2 regions of the Mesorhizobium sp. ES1-3 genome follow, and region 1 is predicted to be linked to the other one. Evidence: predicted binding sites of a transcription regulator. Region 1 holds the regulator's gene; the other holds the start of a gene.
The links. The regulator LexA, encoded in region 1, represses DNA repair genes until DNA is damaged. The targets are predictions, from matches to a motif close to TGTTCNNNNTGTGTTCNG.

Region 1 (3,417 bases):
TCCTTGCCCTCGACGAAGCCATTATCCGTCAGCGCCTTCTTGAAGCCGGCTATAGCGGCGTTGAGCTGCGGATGCTCGCCGAAATTGGCAATGCCGATGCGTATCTGATCGGCAGCGGCAGTACCCGCGCTCACCATCAATGCGCCGGCCAGGAACAAACCCGACAACCAAGCGGATTTCGACTTCAACATCATTTCCTCCCAGATTTGATCAGCGCCGCTTGGAGCGCGGCTACTGCGGCGATCATGGTCAGTCCGCCGGCCCGTGTCAAATATTATATATAATTCTTGCCATGCTCCGACATCATATATAATTTTTCTCTGCCAGACGACGGATGGACCGCGATGCAGGATCAAACCAGCTCCACAAAGACGGAGGCAGCCTATCAGCTGTTGCGGCGCGATATCCTGACCACGCGCCTCATGCCCGGCTCCCCGCTCAAGCTGAGTGCGCTGCGCGGTACCTATGGCGTCGGCTGGACGCCGTTGCGAGAAGCCTTGTCGCGGCTCGAGGCCGAACGCCTTGTCACCGCCATCAGCAATCGCGGCTTTACCGTGGCTCCGGTATCGCGGGCCGAACTGGAGGACCTGGCGCGCGCCAGGATGGTGGTCGAGATCCCCCTATTCCTCGAATCGATGGAGAAAGGCAGCAAGGAGTGGGAGGATGCTGTCGTCACCGCCCACTACCGGCTCTCCCGCTGCAAGACCGCGGTCGACGATCCCTCGGATGCGGCCGTCGACAAATGGGACGAGAACCACGAGGCTTTCCATGCGGCGCTGCTGAGCGCCGCCACATGCGATTGGCTGCTGCGTTTCCGCTCGACAATCTCGGATCAGCTGCGCCGGCATCATCGCTTTCTTGGTCTGGCGCCGACATTGCGGGCCGCGGCTGGCCTCAAGGATGGCTATGAAGAGGCTATGGAGGCACTGCGTGAAGCGATTGCGATCGAACACCATACCGCGATCATGGAAGCGGCACTCGATCGTGACGTCGAGCGGGCCAAGGCGCTGATGACTGCGCATATCGGCTACACCCTGCATGTCTATGTCCACAGCGAAGACAGTGGCGCGACCGAATACGCTGCCCGCGCCGGCAGCTTGAAAGCGGGTTCCGGATGACTTCAGCGCTTCCGCAACGCCTGTTCGCACGCACTTGATCGGGGCCGGCCGGACGCCTGGATCGATCGCTGCCCGAAGCTACGATCGTTGGCGTTTTGATTTCGTTTCGTTCCGCGAATGATGGATCCACAATTTTTACGATCCACCCCCGGGAAAGCCCTCCAAAAGACTGATGCCAAGCCTGGGCGGAGGATGGGCCACAGCCCATTAACCAAAACGATTTCAATGTGCTTGCCGACGGCGGAAAGGGTCGATTGCCGTCCGCTGTCGCGGGCAAAAAACTTCAGACGTCTTAACAAATTCATTAAACTTTAAACGGTTGCGGAACACAACTGGAACAGATAGTGTTTGTTCTGGGTTTGTTTTTCGATTCTGGTTCAGACCTTTCGTTCACTGCCTTGGGGGCCGCCATGCTGACACGCAAGCAACATGAACTGCTGATGTTCATCCACGAACGGCTCAAGGAAAGCGGGATACCGCCCTCCTTCGACGAGATGAAGGAAGCGCTCGATCTTGCCTCCAAGTCGGGGATCCATCGCCTGATCACGGCGCTGGAGGAACGCGGCTTCATTCGCCGGCTGCCCAACCGGGCGCGCGCGCTGGAAGTGCTGCGGCTGCCGGACTCGATCGCGCCGGGCCTCAATGCGGCGAAGAAGTTCTCGCCAAGCGTCATCCAGGGCAGCCTTGGCCAAGGCGGTCTCGGTCGCCAGATCAGGCCGGCGGCCGCGCCGTCGCGCCTGCCCGCAGCCGGTAACGACGACGATGCGGTTTCAGCCGTGTCCATCCCGGTCATGGGCCGTATCGCCGCCGGTGTGCCGATCGATGCCATCCAGCACCAGACGCATTCGATTTCGGTGCCGCCGGACATGATCATGGGCGGCGAACACTATGCGCTGGAAGTCAAAGGCGACTCGATGATCGAGGCCGGTATCTTCGACGGCGATACGGTCATCATCCGCAATGCCGACACGGCAAGTCCGGGCGAAATCATCGTGGCGCTGGTCGATGAGGAGGAAGCAACGCTGAAGCGGTTCCGCCGCAAGGGCGCCTCGATCGCGCTCGAAGCCGCCAATCCAGCCTACGAAACGCGCATCTTCGGACCGGATCGGGTCAAGGTGCAGGGCAAGCTTGTCGGGCTGATCAGGCGCTACTGAGCCGGCTTGCCATCGAGCTTGTCGGACTTTTTATAGGGCAGCAGCCCTCTCGCCTCGCGTGAGAATTTTCGCTGCTCGTGCCAGGGGCGGTATGGTCCGTCGACGGCGAATTCGATCGCAGCCGGGCTCGTGGCCGACTGGGGATCGAAGTAGACGGCGGCACTTCCCTTGCGGGCGAGCTGTCGTTTGGTGACCACGAGAACCAGCGGATCGTGGCAGGCGTCATAGGCGGTCGCGTCATTGACGACGATCAGGTCGGCGAAGGCGCAGGCCTTCCAGGTGCTCTTGCGATCCTCGACATAGGCGATGATCGCACCGGAGGGGTGCCTGGCAAGACACAGGCCTTCGCGGCAATAGAACGGCGATCCCCGCGGCAGGTCGGTGGGACTAGCGATATCGAATTGCCCGTCCATCTTGTCGAACATTTCCGGTTTGACGATTGTTTCGGAGATCAGAGCGCGTTTCCAGTTGTCGGCTGCGAATTCGTTCGGACGTTCCCGGTTGACGGCCAGTTCGCCATTGCCGATCGGCAGGGCGACCAGCCGCGCGTCTTCCGAGATCAGCACATCGGGCGTATGTGTGTGCGACACAGTCAAAAGGCCGGCAAGCGCGAATGGCAGCGCGGCGAGCCGCAACCAGGTCGTCGCCACCGTCGCGATGACCAGCGCGACGGTGACCAGCAGCACGGATTGCTGCGAGATCAGCCCGACCCCATCGATCGGAGAGCGCTCCGATATCCACGCCGATACGGCGATCATCGCCGTCAGGCCCTTGCCCATGAGGTAGAGAGCCGGCCAATCCAACCCGAACGGCATCAGCAACGCGCTGGCGACAGCCAGGAACATCACGACCGATACGATCGGCATGACGGCCAGATTGGCGAACAGGCTGAGCGGCGACACCCGCTGGAAATGCCAGATGGCAAACAGCGCCGTTGCGCTGCCGGCGATGATGGACGTCATGGCCAATCCACCTGTCGCCAGCAGGAATTTTCGCGTCAGGAACCCGGGCAGGGATCGCTTTGGCGGCGGCGGCCTCGTCTTTCCCGCATGGTGGTCGGCCCAGCCGGCATAGGCGCCGACCAAGGCCGCGGTCGCCGCGAACGACATCTGGAAGCTCGGGCCGACGACCTCGTGCGGGGAAAC
Region 2 (3,417 bases), on a different contig from region 1:
GTCACCTGCTCATACTGCATGAACACCAGGTTCCAGAATTCGAGGAACCGGTCGCCATCCTCCTCCGGACTGCCGGGAGGGCCGCCCCAGATGTGCTCGCCACGGTCGATGAATATCTCCGAGCATGGGCCGCAGGGTCCGGTGTCGCCCATCGCCCAGAAATTATCCGAGGTCGGGATGCGGATGATGCGATCGTCGGAGAAACCAGCGATCTTCTTCCAGAAGCCGGCCGCCTCATCGTCCGTGTGGTAGACGGTGACCAGCAGCTTGTCCTTCTTCAGCCCGAATTCCCTGGTGATGAGGTTCCAGGCAAGTTCGATGGCGCGCTCCTTGAAATAATCGCCGAAGGAGAAATTGCCGAGCATCTCAAAGAAGGTCAGGTGGCGCGCGGTATAGCCGACATTGTCGAGGTCGTTGTGCTTGCCGCCGGCGCGAACGCTTTTCTGGGCGGTGGTGGCACGCGAATAGGGCCGCTTCTCCAAACCGGTGAAGACATTCTTGAACTGCACCATGCCGGCATTGGTGAACATCAATGTCGGATCATTGCGTGGCACGAGCGGGCTCGAGGCCACGACCTCGTGGCCCTCCTTGCGGAAATAGTCGAGAAAGGTCGACCGGATCTCGTTCACGCCACTCATGGATACTGCCTTTTCGAGAGAGCCGCCGGCCGGACCGGCGGGAGATGGCTCTGTGTTTTCTAGAAGATGGAGTTGGCCTTTTAGCCGTAGCTCTTGACCCTGTCCAGAAACACGGAATTGGGCCAATTCGCGCCTTGCACCGGCATTTGCGCGGACGCGCAAACGAAAACCGCCGGCGCGAAGGCCGGCGGTTTGGAACGCGATACTACAGAACTCTGTTACTTAAGCATCAGATGTTAGGCTGGTTTTATGGCCAAACTCTGGCCGTTACCCTACATCGCGCCGGCTTCGTCCTCGAAACCGTCGTCGCCATTGCCTTCAGAGCCACCATTTTCAAGGAATTTTTCGGCGATCAACCCGGCATTCTGCCTGAGCGCCAGTTCGATCTCGCGCGCGGTGTCGGGATTGTCGCGCAGGAACAGTTTGGCGTTTTCGCGGCCCTGGCCGAGACGCTGCGAATTGTAGGAGAACCAGGCGCCCGACTTCTCGACCACGCCGGCCTTGACGCCGAGATCGACCAGTTCGCCGGTCTTGGAGACACCCTCGCCATACATGATGTCGAACTCGACCACCTTGAAGGGCGGCGCCAGCTTGTTCTTGACCACCTTGACGCGGGTCTGGTTGCCGACCACCTCGTCGCGATCCTTGACCGAGCCGATGCGGCGGATGTCGAGGCGCACCGAGGCGTAGAATTTCAGCGCGTTGCCGCCGGTCGTCGTCTCAGGCGAACCGAACATGACGCCGATCTTCATGCGGATCTGGTTGATGAAGATGACCATGGTGTTGGAGCGCGAGATCGAGGCGGTCAGCTTGCGCAGCGCCTGGCTCATCAGGCGGGCCTGCAGGCCGGGCAGCGAATCGCCCATCTCGCCCTCGATTTCGGCACGCGGCGTCAGCGCCGCCACCGAATCGACCACCAGCACGTCGATGGCGCCGGAACGGACCAGCGTGTCGCAAATCTCCAGCGCCTGCTCGCCGGTGTCGGGCTGCGAGATCAGCAGGTTTTCAAGATCGACGCCGAGCTTGCGAGCGTAGACCGGATCGAGCGCGTGCTCGGCGTCGACGAAGGCGCAGATGCCGCCCTTCTTCTGGGCTTCGGCCACGGTGTGCAGGGCCAGCGTCGTCTTGCCCGAGCTTTCCGGCCCGTAGATTTCGATGATGCGGCCGCGCGGCAGGCCGCCGACGCCGAGCGCGATGTCGAGGCCGAGCGAGCCGGTCGGCACCGTTTCGATCTCGACGACCTGCTCGTTGGCGCCGAGCCGCATGATCGAGCCCTTGCCGAAAGCCCGCTCGATTTGCGACAGCGCCGCATCCAGAGCCTTTGATTTGTCCACTGCCTTATCCTCTACCAGCCGCAAAGAATTCTGAGCCATGATACATCACCCCTTGGTCGTCAATGAAGGCCGGACAATCCGTAATCCCTGCCATTTTGTACCTTTTTTGTTCTCATTTGGCAAGGGGTGACAACCAACTGAAAAACAAGCGATATCCCAATTTGTTCTTTTTTTGTCTCGCAACCCCGGGCAGGAGAGGGCTCCGCCCGGCAGGAACAAGCTCCGCATTGGGCCAGACGGCTCGATCCTATCGCCCGGCCGAATCGCCGTCCTGCATGCGAAGCTCTGTCGCGCATTGTAGCGCTTGTGCGTCTGCAACAACAAAGGTCATATCGCCGCCATGGTGGAATCCCTAGAGATACTGGCCGTGGGCGGCGCCCATATCGACCGGCGTGGCCAGGTATCCGGCCCCTATGTGCCGGCCGCCTCCAATCCCGGCACGATGCGCGAGGATGTCGGCGGTGGCGTCTTCAATGCGTTGCGCAGCATGGTGCGGCGCGGCCTCTCCGCATCGCTGCTCTCGGTGCGCGGCGGCGACGCGTCAGCCGATACGGTTTCACGGGCCATCGCCGAGGCAGGCATCGTCGATTTGTCGGCGGTGTTCCTCGACCGTACCACGCCGAGCTATACGGCACTGATCGATCGCGAAGGCGAATTGATCGTCGGCTTTGCCGATATGGCATTGTACGACCTGGCCTTTCCCAAGCAGATCCGGCGTTCCAAGATACGCCAGGAAGTGGCCGCCGCCGATGCCATCCTGTGCGACGCCAACCTGCCGTCGGCCGCGCTGGAGGGGTTGCTGTCGCTCGCCGCCGGCAAACCGGTTTTCGCCATCGCGATTTCGCCGGCCAAGGTGACGCGGCTGATACCGGTGCTCGGCGGGCTGGCTCAGCTCTTCATGAACCGACGGGAGGCCGTTGTACTGGCCGACGTCAATGCAAGTGCCGCCGAGCGGGAAATGATCGACGGCTTGCGATGCAGCGGCCTTGCCAGCGGCGTGATCACGGCAGGCAGTGGCCCCGTGCTGGGTTTCGATGAGACAGGCGCCTTTTCGATCGTGCCGCCTGCTCCCAGAAAGGTCGCCGATGTCACCGGCGCCGGCGACGCGCTGGCGGGCGCGACGGTCGCGGCACTGCTGCGCGGCCTGCCGTTGCGCCAGGCCCTGCGCGAAGGCGTCGCGGCGGCAACGTTGGCCATCGAAAGCGCCAACGCCGTGCCCGAATTCACCGCGGCGAGCTTCGCGGAGGCGCTGGCCCTTGTGCCGGATGCCAGGGAAGTGGCATGAGACCGGCAAATTCATAGAGCGCAGGGGATGCGCCGCACTCCGGATTGGAGATCAGAGATGACGCCAGAAACCGCCCGCCCTTTCATCGATATCCACGCACCGGTGGCGCAGGCCCTGGCGGCCGGGCGTGCGGTGGTGGCGCTCGAAAGCACCATCATCA

Region 2: the regulator LexA is predicted to act here: its motif matches at 2,069-2,086, upstream of recA (recombinase RecA).

The regions. Positions count from the first base shown of each region.
Region 1 is NZ_JAIUGW010000002.1:320,941-324,357, reverse strand. Features, by position in the region: gene LB536_RS04605 (ABC transporter substrate-binding protein) at 1-191, opposite strand, end outside; gene LB536_RS04600 (GntR family transcriptional regulator) at 345-1,118, shown strand; gene lexA (transcriptional repressor LexA) at 1,529-2,272, shown strand; gene LB536_RS04590 (ComEC/Rec2 family competence protein) at 2,266-3,417, opposite strand, start outside.
Region 2 is NZ_JAIUGW010000009.1:109,527-112,943, reverse strand. Features, by position in the region: gene alaS (alanine--tRNA ligase) at 1-638, opposite strand, end outside; gene recA (recombinase RecA) at 911-2,011, opposite strand; gene LB536_RS14895 (carbohydrate kinase family protein) at 2,313-3,257, shown strand; gene LB536_RS14890 (pseudouridine-5'-phosphate glycosidase) at 3,315-3,417, shown strand, end outside.